One region of the Streptomyces daliensis genome, then DNA from elsewhere that is predicted to be linked to it. Evidence: predicted binding sites of a transcription regulator. Region 1 holds the regulator's gene; the other holds the start of a gene.
What was found. Region 1 encodes HspR, which represses chaperone genes until heat shock. Its sites were predicted from a motif close to TTGAGNNNNNNNNNCTCAA; they were not measured.

Region 1 (8,000 bases):
GGGCGTTGCCCGAGCAGTAGTGCAGGGTCTCCCCGTCGTACGGCGGCGCGACGGGATAGCCGAGCGTCGCCGTCCTGCCGCCCCCCACGGGCTCGAACTGGAGCGTGTTGCCCGCGCCCTGCGTCTCCTGGATGGTCCTCCCGTTCCGCTTGGCGACCTTGAGGAAGGCCCAGTCGTGCGGCAGCACCTGCTCGACCTGCTTGTTGACGTCCCACTGGGGTGCGGTGTGCCAGGACTCGATCTTCCACCCCTTCTTGACCACGGCCTCCGCGCCGCCCGCCCGGTCGTAGCCGGGGAGGAAGTACATGGCCTGGGGTTCGCTCTTCTGCTCCGGGCTGCGCACGCAGTGCGCGGCGGTGGCGAGAACGCTGCCGTTGGGGGAGTCGACGATGGCGGCCGAGCACACCTCGCCCTGGCCCCCGGGAAGCTGGGAGACGAGCTTCCCGACGGTCTTGGAGGTGCCGCCTGGCCACCTGTCGCCCGGGGAGTCGGGCAGGGGTGCGACGGTGGGCGCCGAGGCGCCCATGACGGCGAAGGCGGTGGCGGTGGTCACGAGGGCGGCTACGGCCGCACGTATCGAGATCATTCCCCCACGCTCCTGGCCGGGGGCACCGAACGCCCACTCACGTTCACCTGGTCGGGTCACGCGCGCGGTATTCCGGTGCGGTGCGCGGGTCACGCTTGACGCGCCCCCGGCGTACAGGGAGGCCGGAGGCCGGGGCGGGCGCACACGAGAGGGCCGCCGCCTCCTGCTGAGGCGACGGCCCTCCCGCACACCGTTTCCGCACACCGCTTCCGCTGCGCGCGGGTCCCGCGGAGGCTTACTCGAAGGGCTCCAGCGAGATCGTCGCGTCCTTCGGGGCCCCGTCGTGCACCAGCGACTCCTGCGCCCCGACGTCGTCAAAGGCGAAGGCGTACGCCTTGCCGTCCTCCATCTGGCCGTGCACCAGGCGGGCGTAGTGGTTGGTCACCTTGTCCTGGTAGAAGCCGGAGTTGTCCGCGTCGGGCTGCTGGTTGTTGGTCAGCAGCGTGCCGCGGTTGAGCGCGGCGCACAGGGTGCGGGAGATCGGGCCCCGGACCTTGTCGTTGGGCGCGTCCAGCTTCTTGTAGCAGCCGAAGACCGAGTCGGAGTCGGGCTTCTCGAAGGAGGTTACGACCTGGCCGGAGCCGTCGGTGAAGTCCATCTTGTCGCCGTTGACCTTGCCGGTGAACTTGGTGTCCGGCTCCTCCTTGAACGGCGTGACGGTGAGTTCCTCGTTCTGGTACTTCTCCCAGACGCGGTTGATGTAGTCGTCCAGCACATCGCCCGGCAGGGAGCCGTTGCCGGTGGCGTGACCGGGAGCCAGGACGCGCAGTGGGGTGCCGTCCTCGCGGGTCTGGACCAGGTTCTCCCAGCCGCCGCCCTGCTCCTTGAGCCCGTCGATGACGGCCTTGTAGCCGCCCGGCTTGAGCTTGCCGGTCTCCTTGGTGGAACCGTCGCCCGAGGTCAGGCCCACGGAGTACGGCGCGGAGAACATGTCCACCTGGGTGGAGTTGAGCCACAGACCCGAGTCGTTGAGCGTGTACTCGGTCCAGTTGAAGAGCTTGTCGTGGTTCGGGTCGCTCTCGTTCTGCACGGCGGGCTGCACGAGGCCGCCCTCGGCGAGCTGGAACTCCAGCTTGTCACCGTACGAGAAGTAGACCCGGCCGGAGAACTTCGGCAACTGGATGGTCTTGGTCTCGCCGTTCTTCGGGCCCTCGAAGGAGGCGTCGGGCGCCGGGATGGGCGGCGCGCCCCCGCCCGGCCAGGCGTGGAAGGCGCCGCTCTCGTCGGCGTATCCCTGCGTGCCCGAGGCGAGTTCGGTGCCGATGACGTAGACGTGGACCGGCTCGTCACGTCCCGAGTTGTTCTTGAGGGTGAGCGGAATGGTGTCCGCCACGGCCTCGGCGTTCGCCGAGTCGGCCTTGTCGCTCGAAAGCATGTTGGTCGGCAGGCCGTTGGCCTGTCCGGTCACGATGATTCCGGTGGCGATGGCCGCGGCGGCAGTGGCGGATGCGATCAGCCTGCGCTTGGTCAGCCTGCGTGGGGGGAGCATCCTGTTCCTCCTCAGCGTGGGGGGCGGAAAACGTTGTCAGGTTCACAGCAGGTACGGACCATGTCAACCTCTTGAAGAAGGTGAACTGTCCATCTAGACCCCGGAGTTAAAGATCTGAACATCACTCGCCCCTTCGGTCGGACAGCCTCACCAGCGGTTGTCCGGCACGGACACCGCCCTGTGGAGTGGGGGGACGGCGGCGCGCCAGGTGAACTCATGGGGCACTACGTGCGGTTGGGGCTACTGGTTCTCACGTGACGGCACGCATCTGCGACGGGATGCTTATGGGGCGCTTAAGAGGTGCTTAAGGCGACGCACGCGCGAGGGCCGGGACCCGGCGTGTGCCAGGCCCCGGCCCTCGATGTCCGGTGCTGTGTGGTGGTTCCCCGCGTCTGCCCGACGGCCCCGGACCGGCCGAACCCGTCTCGCGTCAGTCCCGGCGCCTCAGTCCCGGTGCGTCAGTCCCGGCGCTTCTTCGGCCGCCACACCACGAGCGCGCTGGACTGGTGGACGTCCTGGTACGGCACCAGATCGCGGCGGTACGACGCGTGGACCTGCGCCTCGCGCTGCTGCATCGCCGCCGCCGCGCCCTCCACCGCCTGCTGGAGTTCGGCGACGCGCGCCTGGAGCGCGGTCACCTGGTTCTCCAGCTCGATGATGCGCTTGATGCCCGCGAGGTTGATGCCCTCGTCCTGGCTCAGCTCCTGCACCTGGCGGAGGAGTTCGATGTCGCGCGCGGAGTAACGACGACCGCGCCCGGCCGTGCGGTCGGGAGAGACCAGGCCGAGGCGGTCGTACTGGCGGAGGGTCTGCGGATGCAGACCGGAGAGCTGAGCGGCGACCGAGATGACGTAGACCGGCGACTCGTCCGTCAGCTCGTAAGGGTTGTTCCTGCGTCCACCTCGGCCGTTCACATCTACTCTCCCTTCGCGGCCTTGAACAACGCCGCCCGCGGATCCTTCCCCGCTGTCGCGTCGCGGAAAGACTCCAGGGTGTCTCTCGCCTTCTCGCTCAGATCCTTCGGTACGGCTACCTCAATAGTGACCAGCAGATCCCCTCGTGTCCCGTCCTTGCGCACGGCTCCCTTGCCACGGGCCCGCATCGTGCGCCCGCTCGGGGTACCGGGCGGGAGCTTCAGGGTGACGGGGGGACCGCCGAGCGTGGGGACCTTGATCTCGCCCCCGAGCGCCGCCTCCGGGAAGGTGACGGGCACGGTCACGGTCAGGTTGTCGCCCCTGCGCCCGAAGACGGGGTGCTTGTCGACGTGGACCACCACATAGAGATCGCCGTTGGGCCCGCCGCGCTCACCGGGGGCCCCCTTGCCGCGCAGCCTGATGCGCTGCCCGTCGGAGACGCCCGCGGGGATGCGGACCTGCATGGTGCGCGAGCTGGTCGCCCGGCCCGAGCCCTTGCACGTGTCGCACGGGTCCTGGGCGATCAGGCCCCGGCCCTTGCAGTCCACGCACGGGTCCGTCAGCGAGAAGCCGCCACCGCCGCCGCGCGAGACCTGCCCCGTGCCGACGCACGTGGGGCAGACGCGGGGGCTGCCGTTCTTGTCGCCCGTACCCGCACACGCCTTGCACGCGGCCGACGAGGACATCCGCAGCGGGACCGTGGCCCCGTCCACCGCCTCGGTGAAGCTGAGCGTCACCTCGGACTCGATGTCCTGGCCACGGCGCGGCTGCGTGCGCGTGCCACCGCCGCCCCGGTTGAAGAGGCCGCCGAAGACATCGCCCAGGCCGCCGCCGAAGCCGCCCGCGCCGCCCGGACCACCGGCACCGCCTCCGGCCTGACCGGCCCCGAAGAGGTCGCTCAGGTCGAAGTTGAAGCTGCCGCCGCCCGGGCCGCCAGCGCCGCCGGGGCGGAAGCCGCCGTTGCCGAAGAGGGTGCGCGCCTCGTCGTACTCCTTGCGGCGCTTGGGGTCGCCGAGGACGTCATACGCCTCCGACGCGTCCTTGAACCGCTCCTCGGCCTTGGCGTCGCCCCGGTTGGCGTCCGGATGGTTCTCGCGGGCGAGCTTCCGGTACGCCTTCTTGATCTCGGCCTCGGTGGCGTCCTTGGGGACGCCGAGGACCTTGTAGTAGTCCTTCTCGATGAAGTCCTTGGTACTCAACCCCGACGTCCCTCCTCCCACTCACCGGTCCAGCTGTCGCCGTGGCCAGCCTGGTCAGCCCTCGTCCGGGCCACCGTTCTCCTCTTCGTCCGCCGGCTCTCCGTCCTTCGGCGAAGCCGGTGCCCCCGGCTGGGCGCCGGGCTGCGGCTCGGCCACGCCGACCCGCGCCGGACGGATGGTCCGCTCGCCGATTCGGTACCCGGGCTGGAGGATCTGCACGCACGTCGTCTCTGTGACATCCGGCGAATACGAGTGCATGAGCGCCTCGTGGACCGTCGGGTCGAAGGGCTCGCCCTCCTTGCCGAACTGCATCAGGCCCATCTTCGCCGCGACCATCTCCAGCGATTCGGCCACCGACTTGAAGCCGCCGACCAGCTCCCCGTGGTCCCGGGCCCGGCCGATGTCGTCGAGCACGGGAAGGAGCTCCGTCAGCAGGTTCGCGACGGCGACCTCCTTGACGGCGGCGCGGTCGCGGTCGACCCGGCGGCGGTAGTTCTGGAACTCCGCCTGGAGCCGCTGGAGATCCTGCGTGCGCTCGTTGAGCGCGGTGCGGGTCTGGTCGAGCTGAGCCACGAGCGAGGCGTCCTGGAGGTCCGGTCCCTGCATGTCCTGGATGTCCTGGTCGTTCTCGTGAACGTCCCCGGCCCGGTCCGCCGGGCCGCCCGCCTCCTCGGAGGGGGCGGCACCGGCGGCCTGCGCCGCAGCGTCTTCGGGCTGTGCGGCGTCTGCTTCGGCGGGGACGTCGGGCTTCTTGTCGAAGCCCGGGGTCTCCTCCGTCACGCGGCACCGTCCTTGGGCTTCTGCTGCTGCTCGTCGTCCACGATCTCGGCGTCCACGACGTCGTCGTCGCCGTCGGCCTTGGCGTCACCCGCGCCCGCGGCACCGGCACCCGCCTGGGCACCCTCTTCGCCGCCCTGCGCGGCCTGCGCGTCGGCGTACATCGCCTGGCCCAGCTTCTGGCTGGTGGCGGCGACCTTCTCGCTGGCCTCGCGGATGGCCGCGGTGTCCTCGCCCTTCAGCTTCTCCTTGAGATCGCTGACGGCCGTCTCGACCTCGGTCTTGATGTCGGCCTGGACCTTGTCCTCGTTGTCCTTGAGGAACTTCTCGGTCGTGTAGACGAGCTGCTCGGCCTGGTTGCGGGTCTCGGCGGACTCCCGGCGCTTGGCATCCTCGTCGGCGTACTGCTCGGCGTCGCGCATCATGCGCTCGATGTCGTCCTTGGGGAGCGCGGAACCGCCGGTGACGGTCATGCGCTGCTCCTTGCCGGTGCCGAGGTCCTTCGCCGACACGTGCATGATGCCGTTCGCGTCGATGTCGAAGGTGACCTCGATCTGCGGGACGTTGCGCGGCGCGGGCGGCAGGCCCGTCAGCTCGAACATGCCGAGCTTCTTGTTGTAGGCCGCGATCTCGCGCTCGCCCTGGAAGACCTGGATCTGCACCGACGGCTGGTTGTCCTCGGCCGTGGTGAAGGTCTCCGAGCGCTTCGTCGGGATCGTGGTGTTGCGCTCGATCAGCTTGGTCATGATGCCGCCCTTGGTCTCGATACCGAGGGACAGCGGGGTGACGTCCAGCAGGAGGACGTCCTTGACCTCGCCCTTGAGCACACCGGCCTGGAGGCTGGCGCCGATGGCGACGACCTCGTCCGGGTTCACGCCCTTGTTGGCGTCCTTGCCGCCCGTCAGGTCCTTGACCAGCTCGGCGACGGCGGGCATACGCGTCGAACCACCGACGAGGACCACGTGGTCGATCTCGGAGAGCTGGATGCCCGCGTCCTTGATGACGTTGTGGAACGGCGTCTTGCAGCGCTCCAGCAGGTCCTGGGTGAGCTGCTGGAACTGGGCGCGGCTGAGCTTCTCGTCCAGGTGCAGCGGGCCCTCGGCGGACGCCGTGATGTAGGGCAGGTTGATCGTGGTCTCGGTGGACGAGGACAGCTCGATCTTCGCCTTCTCCGCGGCCTCGCGGAGACGCTGGAGAGCCATCTTGTCCTTGCCCAGGTCCACGCCGTGGCCGGACTGGAACTGCTTGACCAGGTAGTCGACGACGCGCTGGTCCCAGTCGTCACCACCGAGGTGGTTGTCACCGTTGGTGGCCTTGACCTCGACGACGCCGTCGCCGATCTCCAGCAGCGAGACGTCGAAGGTGCCGCCACCGAGGTCGAAGACCAGGATGGTCTGGTCCTCCTTCTCCAGCCCGTAGGCGAGAGCGGCGGCGGTGGGCTCGTTGACGATGCGCAGGACGTTGAGGCCCGCGATCTCACCGGCCTCCTTGGTGGCCTGGCGCTCGGCGTCGTTGAAGTACGCCGGTACGGTGACGACCGCGTCCTCGACCTTCTCGCCGAGGTACGCCTCCGCGTCCCGCTTGAGCTTTTGCAGGATGAAGGCGCTCATCTGCTGCGGGTTGAAGTCCTTGCCGTCCAGGTTGATCTTCCAGTCGGTGCCCATGTGGCGCTTGACCGACCGGACCGTCCTGTCGACGTTGGTGACAGCCTGGCGCTTGGCGACCTCGCCGACCAGGACCTCACCGTTCTTCGCGAAGGCGACGACGGACGGCGTGGTCCTGGCGCCCTCGGCGTTGGTGATGACGGTGGGCTCACCGCCTTCGAGAACACTGACGACGGAGTTCGTCGTACCCAGGTCGATGCCGACCGCACGTGCCATTTCGTGTTCCTCCCGCTGATGTCTTGAGTGAAGCTGACTCAAGAGTGCACCACGGAGCCAAACCCGTCAACAGAGCTGAGTGGGGGCGACTCAACTCTTATGCTCTGTTTATGCGCACGGTGTCATCAGCGCAGGTCGGAGCGGTACGGGTTGCGACGCGGGGGCACCGCGGGGTGTCGCGACCCCCTGCTGTCCTGCGGACCCGGGTCGCCATGGGATCGTCACTGAGGGTGGCCTCAGCGACGCAAATCACCGCCTCATCCGCTACAGCGGGCGGCGCGGAGTGGGTAATCTCGAACGGACTGGATAAGTTACCGCTTAGTAAGACCGGGCGAGCCTCGCCGGACCGCCCCACAGGATTCGTCAGAGCAAGCTGCCCCGCAGGTTCGAGGAGCCGACATGCAACTCGCCGCGATCGTCGTCACGCTGGTGCTCACCGCGGTCGGCATTGCGCTCATCGCTCGCGCTGTCGCGCAGATCTACCGGTTCGTGAAGCTCGGCCAGCCGATCCCCGCGGGCTCACGCACCGACAGCCCGAAGCAGCGCACCGCCACCCTCGTCAAGGAGTTCCTGGGCCACACCAGGATGAACCGGTGGGGCGTCGTCGGCGTCGCCCACTGGTTCGTGGCCATCGGCTTCCTGACGCTGCCGCCCACGATCATCAACGCTTACGGGCAGCTCTTCAAGGCCGACTGGACGCTGCCTGTCATCGGCGGCTGGCTCCCGTACGAGATGTACATCGAGTTCATCGGCGCCGCGACGACGGTGGGCATCGCCGTCCTGATGGTGATCCGGCTGCTGAACCTGCCCTCCCGCGCGGGCCGCAAGTCCCGGTTCGCCGGATCGAAGGCGTGGCAGGCGTACTTCGTCGAGTACGTCATCTTCATCATCGGCCTCGCCATCGTGATGCTCCGCGGCCTGGAGGGCGCGCTGCACCACGTCGACGGCTACGACCCGGCCTACTTCGTCTCGTACCCGCTGGTCGCCGCCTACGACGGCCTGGACACCGGGACGCTCCAGACCCTCGTCTACTTCTGGGCGATGGTGAAGCTGGGCACCACGATGATCTGGATGATCACCGTCAGCCTGAACACCAACATGGGTGTCGCCTGGCACCGGTTCCTCGCCTTCCCCAACATCTGGTTCAAGCGCGAC
Region 2 (8,000 bases), on a different contig from region 1:
TCTCGCCGAGCAGCAGGTTGGCGACCTGGCGCAGGAACTCGCCGGAGGCGGCCCCCTGGATGACGCGGTGATCGTACGTGCTGGTCAGCGTCATGACCTTCGAGACGCCGAGCCGGTTCAGGGTGTCCTGCGAGGTGCCCTGGAACTCCGCCGGGTACTCCATCGCGCCGACGCCCATGATGACGCTCTGCCCTGGCATCAGGCGCGGCACGGAGTGGACGGTGCCGATGCCGCCGGGGTTGGTCAGCGAGACCGTGACCCCGGAGAAGTCGTCCATCGTGAGCTTGTTCTCGCGGGCCCGCCGGACGATGTCCTCGTACGCCTGCCAGAACTCGAAGAAGGTGAGGGTCTCGGCCTTCTTGATGGCGGCGACCACGAGCTGCCGGTCGCCGTTCGGCTTCACCAGGTCGATGGCCAGACCGAGGTTCACGTGGTCCGGCTTGACCAGCGTCGGCTTGCCGTCCTTCTCCGCGAAGGAGTAGTTCATCGACGGCATCGCCTTCAGCGCCTGCACCATGGCGTAGCCGATCAGGTGCGTGAAGGACACCTTGCCGCCACGGGCGCGCTTGAGGTGGTTGTTGATGACGATGCGGTTGTCGAACAGCAGCTTCACCGGAACGGCGCGCACGGACGTGGCCGTGGGCAGCTCCAGGGAGGCGCTCATGTTCTTCGCGACGGCGGCCGAGGGGCCGCGCAACTGCTGGTACTCGGGCCCCGACGGAGCCTCGTCAGCGGCTTCGGAGCCCTTCGCCGGCGCCGCCTTCGCTGCGGGCTTCGGCTGCGCGGGCGCCGCGGCCTTGGCCTTCGGCGCGGCCTGAGCCTGAGCCGGGGCCTGCTGCGCGGGCGCCGCAGGCGCGGCGGGAGCCGCAGACGGCGCGGGAACACCCGTGCCCGCCTGCTTGCCCGCTCCGTCGGAGGCGCTGGTGGTGCCCGGCGATGCCGGAGCCGAGCCCTGGGCGGCGGGGGTCTCCCCGCCCTCCGGCTCGCTCGCCGAGCCAGAACCTGGCTTGTAGTCGGCGAAGAAGTCCCACCAGGCTCGGTCTACCGAGTTCGGGTCCTGGAGGTACTGCTGGTAGATCTCGTCGACGAGCCACTCGTTTGGTCCGAAAACAGAGGCAGGGTCCTTGCCCTGGCCCTCTTGATCGGTCGAGACGCTCGAGCTGTTGGGGGACTGTGACGACACGGCGGCAACCGCCCTCTTCCGCGTTCCTAAAGATGGTGGACAGCGGAAATAAAGGCTACGCCCCTCTTGCCGTGAGGTGCAGTCCGCATGGCCCTGTCGTCGTGCAAGTCACATCCGAAGCCTGGTTTCGGCCCAGGATTTGGCGGGAAACACACAAGGTTTTGCCCAGCGCCCGGAACCGTGGGCCGGTTCTCCGGCGTCACGGATCTCGCGTCGGCGCTGAACATCCCGCGTCACGGGCGCTTCCTGCGGTGTCACCACCGCACCTCGGCTTCGAGCTTACGTCAACCGGGTGCCTTTCCCAGCCCCGGGAGGGTGACCTGGATGCGGCAGCCCCGAGGGGATTCGGCCACCCGTATCCACCCGCCGTGGAGATCGACGGCCCAGCGGGCGATGGCGAGACCGAGCCCCGTGCCCCCGTCGCCCGCGCCCTGCCCGCCCTTGGCGCCCTGCGTACGGCTGAACCGCTCGAAGACCCGGTGCCGCTCCGAGGCCGGGATGCCGGGGCCCTCGTCCAGCACCTCGACCTCCAGGCTCTCCACCCCCTCGCCGGGGCGCGCCCTGACCGTGACCCGGCCGTGCGGCGGGCTGTGCTTGACCGCGTTGTCTATGAGATTGGCGACCACCTGGTGCAGCCGCTCCGCGTCGGCGTGCGCGGTCAGCTCCGGCGGTGACACGTCCAGGTGGAGATGGACGTCCGTACGGGCGTGCCCGGAGCCCTTGCTCATGTTCGCCTCCTTGAGCACGCCCGCCAGATACGGCCACACCTCGAAGCGGCGCGAGTGCAGCGGTACGACACCGTTGTCGAGCCGCGAGAGGTCGAGCAGGTGCTCGACGAGGCGCCCCAGCCGCTCGGTCTGGCTGAGCGCGGTGCGCATCGTCTCCGGATCGGCCTCCGAGACGCCGTCCACGACGTTCTCCAGTACGGCGCGGAGCGCCGCGATGGGGGTGCGCAGCTCGTGCGAGACGTTGGCGACCAGCTCCTTGCGGTGCTGGTCGACCGCCTCCAGATCGGCGGCCATCCGGTTGAAGGTCTCGGCCAGCTCCCCGAACTCGTCGCGCCGCACCTGCCCCACCCGGCGCGAGTAGTCCCCGTCGGCCATGGCGCGCGCCGCCTCGGTCATCTCGTCGAGCGGCGCCGTCAGTGCCTGCGCCACGAACTGCGTGACCAGCAGCGACGCGATGATCGAGAAGATCGTGATCACCCGCAGCTCGGTCGCCGAATAGACGGCGAACAGGGCGAGCAGCGTCGTGATCACCACGGAGACGATCACCAGCGCGCCCAGCGCGGCCTTCACCGAGCGGTACGGGTCGAGGGGCTTCAGCCACTCCCACACACGCGCCCAGACGCGGCGCAGCACGGGGCCCCAGCGCGGCCCCCACTTCTCCTCCCAGTCGCGCTCGACACGCGCTCTGACGCGGCGTGCGAGGCGTACGAGGGGGGTCCGCAGGGACCGCGACAGCCCGGCCAGGTCGGTCATGTCCCAGTGCCCCTGTGCCGTCGCCGTCAGGATCCGTCGGCGGTGGACGCCGGGGAGGCCGACGGAGTCTCCAGCGCGTATCCCACGCCGTGCACCGTACGGATGCGCTCGGCTCCGATCTTCCTGCGCAGGGCCTTGATGTGGCTGTCGACCGTGCGCGTGCCGGAGGCGTCCGCCCAGTCCCACACCTCGGCGAGCAACTGCTCCCGCGAGAGCACCGCGCGCGGCGAGTGCGCCAGGCACACCAGCAGGTCGAACTCCGTCGGCGTCAGATGCACGTCCTCGCCCGTGACCCGGACCCGGCGCTGCGCGTGGTCGATCTCCAGCTCGCCGAGCCGGAGTATCCCGCTGCGCGGCGTGTGCGCGGCGAGGGTGGCCCGCTCGACGCGGCGCAGCAGTACGTGCACCCTGGCCGCCACCTCGCGCATGGAGAACGGCTTGGTCATGTAGTCGTCGGCCCCGACGCCCAGGCCGACCAGCATGTCGGTCTCGTCGTCCCGCGCCGTGAGCATGAGCACCGGCACCGGGCGCTGGGCCTGCACCCTGCGGCAGACCTCCAGCCCGTCGAAGCCCGGCAGCATCACGTCGAGGACGATGAGGTCCGGCTGCCATGCCTCCGCCGTGTCCACGGCGGCGGGCCCGTCGCCCGCCGTCTGCACCTGGAAGCCCTCGGCGCGCAGCCTCATGGCGATCGCGTCCACGATCGTCGGGTCGTCCTCGACGACCAGGATGCGGCGCTGGGCACCAGGGGTGGCTGCGGCGGCTGCCGTGCTGCCTTGTGTCTGAGTTGTGTTCTTCTGGTCCATTCGGCCCCGCCCCTGCTGTGCGCCGCGGTGTGTTGTGGCTTGTTCGTGTGCGTGTGGCAGCAGCGTAAGGGCCTCGTGTGGGCTGCGGCTACGCCGGTTTGGTTGCGAAGTGGACCACGTCGGGGACGCCTCGGGCGACGCTGATCTCTTCGGTACGGACCCTTGTGAATCCGGCATTCCGCAATGTGTCGTCGAATGTGGGGGAGGGCTGGGCCGACCAGACGGCCAGCACTCCGCCGGGCCGCAGCGCCTCGCGGCACAGGGCGAGCCCGGACGGCGCGTAGAGGGAGCCGTTGTCCTCGGTGACGGTCCAGCCGGGCCCGTTGTCCACGTCCATGCACACCGCGTCGTAGCGTCCGGGGGCCGCGCGCAGATGGGACAGCAGGTCGTCGTGCGCGACCTCGCAGCGCGGGTCGCGCAGCGCCTCCGCCGTGACCGCCGACAGGGGGCCGTCCCCCCGGTGCCAGTCGATCACCGCCTCCTCGCGCTCGACGACGGTGACGCGTCCCCAGCGCGGCTCCGCCGCCGCCTCGGCCAGCGAGAAGCCCACGCCCAGGCCGCCGATCAGCAGTGCCGGCGCGTCCGTGCCAGGGGCGAGACGGTCCAGGCGGTCCAGCGCGGCGCGCACGAGCAGGCGCTCGGAGCGGCCGTCGGAGGTGTCCATGAGGAAGCACCCGTTGGCGATGATCTGGAGCAGCTCGCCGTGCCGCCGCAGGACGACCTCCCCGTAGGGGCCTTCGCGACGGTCCAGGACGACGGGTCCTGTGGTGGTGTCGGGGTGAGGGCTCGGGAACGGCATGGGCGCCATCCTCGCAGCGGCGTGCGGGCTCGCGCGGGTGGTTTACGGGCGCCTCCGGGGGCGACGGGAAGCCCACGGCGGGGCGCCGTGTTGACCCGGGACGGGGTGGGGCGGGGTCCGGGACCCGGCGGGGTGGGGCGTTTGCTCACAGCGAACACGCCTCCGGGGCGGGAACATCCACACCTCCCAGAGCATTGAGTCCACATAGCTCAACTTGCCTGCCGAGGGAGAGATCATGGCTTCGACGTCCGCAACGCTCACCCTGCCGGTGCTGCCCCTCGATGACGAGGTCGTGCTGCCGGGCATGGTCGTGCCCCTGGACCTGTCCGACAGCGACGTACGGGCCGCCGTGGAGGCCGCACAGGCAGCCGCGCCCCGGGGCGAGAAGCCACGGGTGCTGCTCGTCCCGCGCGTCGACGGAAACTACGCGGACACCGGCGTGCTCGGCCGCGTCGAACAGGTGGGCCGCCTCGCCGACGGCGACCCCGGCGCCCTCATCCGCGGCCTGCACCGCGTCCGCATCGGCTCCGGCACCACAGGGCCAGGCGCCGCGCTCTGGGTCGAGGGCACCGAGGCCGAGGAGGCCGCGCCTGACCCCGTGCCCGGCCAGGTCGCCGAGCTGATGAAGGAGTACAAGGCGCTGGCCACCGACTGGCTCCGCAAGCGCGGCGCCTGGCAGGTCGTGGACCGCGTGCAGCAGATCGAGGACGTGGGCGCCCTGGCGGACAACGCCGGATACTCCCCGTTCCTCACTACGGACCAGAAGATCAGGCTCCTGGAGACCACGGACCCCGTCGAACGGCTCCGCCTCGCCACCGAGGCGCTCCGCGAACACCTCGCCGAGCAGGACGTGGCCGAGTCCATCGCCAAGGACGTCCAGGAAGGCGTCGACAAGCAGCAGCGCGAATTCCTGCTGCGCCGCCAGATGGAGGCCGTCCGCAAGGAACTGGCCGAACTGAACGGCGATCCGGAGGACGAGGGCGAGGACTACCGCGCCCGCGTCGAGGCCGCCGAACTCCCGGACGACGTGAAGAAGGCGGCCCTCAAGGAGGTCGACAAGCTGGAGCGCTCCAGCGACCAGTCCCCCGAGGGAAGCTGGATCCGCACCTGGCTCGACACCGTCCTGGAACTGCCCTGGAACGAGCGCACCGAGGACGCCTATGACATCTCAGGGGCTCAGCGCGTCCTGGACGAGGACCACGCGGGACTCCAGGACGTGAAGGAGCGCATCACCGAGTACCTCGCGGTGCGCAAGAGGCGCGACGAACGCGGGCTCGGCGTCGTCGGCGGACGGCGCGGGGGAGCGGTGCTCGCCCTCGTCGGCCCGCCCGGCGTCGGCAAGACCTCGCTCGGCGAGTCCGTCGCGCGGGCCATGGGGCGCAAGTTCGTCCGGGTCGCGCTCGGCGGCGTCCGCGACGAGGCCGAGATCCGCGGCCACCGCCGCACGTACGTGGGCGCACTCCCGGGGCGCATCGTCCGGGCCGTCAAGGAGGCCGGCTCCATGAACCCGGTCGTCCTCCTCGACGAGGTCGACAAGGTCGGCTCCGACTTCCGCGGCGACCCCGCGGCTGCCCTGCTGGAGGTCCTGGACCCCGCCCAGAACCACACCTTCCGCGACCACTACCTGGAGGTCGAGCTGGACCTCTCGGACGTGGTCTTCCTCGCCACGGCCAACGTCCTGGAGGCCATCCCCGAGGCGCTGCTCGACCGTATGGAGGTCGTCCAGCTCGACGGGTACACCGAGGACGAGAAGGTCACCATCGCCCGCGACCACCTGCTGCCCAGGCAACTGGAGCGCGCGGGCCTGGCGGCGGACGAGGTCGGCATCGACGACGAGGCACTGCGCAGGCTCGCTGGCGAGTACACCCGCGAGGCGGGCGTACGGAACCTGGAGCGCGCCGTCTCCCGCGTCCTGCGCAAGGTGGCGGCCCAGCACGAGCTGGGCGAGCAGAAGCTGCCGCTCACCGTCGGCGCCGACGCGCTGCGCGAGCTGATCGGGCGGCCCCGCCACACGCCCGAGTCCGCGCAGGACCCGGCCGAGCGCCGCACGGCGGTGCCCGGAGTGGCGACGGGGCTGGCGGTCACGGGCGCGGGCGGCGACGTCCTCTTCGTCGAGGCGTCCCTCGCGGACCCGGAGACCGGCGCCTCGGGCCTGACCCTGACGGGACAGCTCGGCGACGTGATGAAGGAGTCCGCGCACATCGCGCTCTCCTACCTGCGCTCGCGGGGCGCCGAGCTGGAACTGCCCGTCGGCGATCTGAAGGAGCGCGGCATCCACCTGCACGTCCCGGCGGGCGCCGTCCCCAAGGACGGCCCGAGTGCGGGCGTCACCATGACGACGGCGCTGGCCTCGCTGCTGAGCGGGCGCCAGGTGCGTCCTGACGTGGCGATGACCGGCGAGGTCTCGCTGACGGGGCGGGTGCTGCCCATCGGCGGCGTCAAGCAGAAGCTGCTGGCGGCGCACCGGGCGGGGGTGACCACGGTCATCATCCCGAAGCGGAACGAGCCCGATCTGGACGACGTCCCCGAGGAGGTGCTGGCCGGCCTCGACGTCCACCCCGTCTCGGACGTGCGCCGGGTGCTGGAGCTGGCGCTGACCCCGGCGGAGGCGGGCGCGGGGGTCGCGGAGGTGCCGGTGGCGGCGTGACGCGGGCGCGGGTGCTGTGCGGGCCCGGCCCGGTCCGCGCCGGAGGACTCCGGCCGTGGTGTGACGGCCGCGGCCGGTGACGACGGGTGGCCCTCCCCAAGGGGAGGGCCACCCGCTTCGTGTGTGGGGGGTTGGCGAGGGGGCGAGGTGACGGATGACAAATGATGAAATCTGTTAGTTGATATCCGTCATCTGTTATCTGATAGCTGCTACCCGTCAGCCGTCAGCCGTCAGCCGTCAGCCGTCAGCCGTTCGCCAGTACCTTGAGCCTGTCGTACGCGCCGTTGAAGACGTTGTGGTCGCCCACGATCGGCCCTGACGACGTGTACTGCCAGAAGGTGTAGAAGCCCCAGCCCGCAGGCAGTGTGCCGGGCGAGGAGGCGTAGCGGGCGATCCACAGGGGGTTCGTGGAGCCGAAGCTGCTGTTGTTGCCGGTGCACTGCGACCACCAGTTGGTGGTCGTGTAGATGACCGCGTCGCGGCCGGTGCGTGCCTTGTACGTCGTGGTGAAGTCGCGGATCCAGCTCACCATGGCGCTCTGGCTCAGCCCGTAGCAGGTGGCGCCGTACGGGTTGTACTCGATGTCCAGGACGCCGGGCAGCGTCTTGCCGTCCTTGCTCCAGCCGCCGCCGTTGGTGGCGAAGTAGTTGGCCTGGCTCGCGCCGCTGGAGTTGTTGGGCAGCGCGAAGTGGTAGGCGCCGCGGATCATGCCGATGTTGTACGAACCGTTGTACTGCTGGGTGAAGTACGGGTTCTTGTAGCTCGTCCCTTCGGTTGCCTTGACGTAGGCCCACTTGACGCCGCTGCTCCACAGCGACGACCAGTTGACGTTCCCCTGGTGGCTGCTGACGTCGACGCCTTCCACCGTCGCGGCCAGGGTCGGCGGCGGGGTGCCGTCGGTGGGGTCGCCCTCGTGCTGCTGCACGCCGGCGCCCATCCACGCCTCGCCCGGCTTGATCGGCGAATCGTCGTGGGGGGCTGCCGCCGCCGCGCCCGGCAGGGCGAGGAGGAGGGCGATCGCGGCGAGGAGGGCCCCCGCCGCGCTGAGGAAGCCGCGTCTGCGGCGGATGGTGCGGGATCCGGT

Region 2: a site for HspR is predicted at 4,464-4,482, ahead of lon (endopeptidase La). Genes of this name have one in related genera too.

What each region holds. Positions count from the first base shown of each region.
Region 1 is NZ_BAAGSO010000008.1:66,528-74,527, reverse strand. It holds gene ACYVOO_RS02405 (trypsin-like serine peptidase) at 1-586, opposite strand, end outside; gene ACYVOO_RS02400 (glycoside hydrolase family 64 protein) at 822-2,075, opposite strand; gene ACYVOO_RS02395 (heat shock protein transcriptional repressor HspR) at 2,534-2,989, opposite strand; gene dnaJ (molecular chaperone DnaJ) at 2,992-4,188, opposite strand; gene grpE (nucleotide exchange factor GrpE) at 4,243-4,968, opposite strand; gene dnaK (molecular chaperone DnaK) at 4,965-6,845, opposite strand; gene ACYVOO_RS02375 ((Fe-S)-binding protein) at 7,245-8,000, shown strand, end outside.
Region 2 is NZ_BAAGSO010000120.1:33,419-41,418, reverse strand. It holds gene ACYVOO_RS34680 (multifunctional oxoglutarate decarboxylase/oxoglutarate dehydrogenase thiamine pyrophosphate-binding subunit/dihydrolipoyllysine-residue succinyltransferase subunit) at 1-1,183, opposite strand, end outside; gene ACYVOO_RS34675 (HAMP domain-containing sensor histidine kinase) at 1,468-2,664, opposite strand; gene ACYVOO_RS34670 (response regulator transcription factor) at 2,691-3,470, opposite strand; gene ACYVOO_RS34665 (spermine/spermidine synthase domain-containing protein) at 3,559-4,269, opposite strand; gene lon (endopeptidase La) at 4,505-6,916, shown strand; gene ACYVOO_RS34655 (lysozyme) at 7,161-8,000, opposite strand, start outside.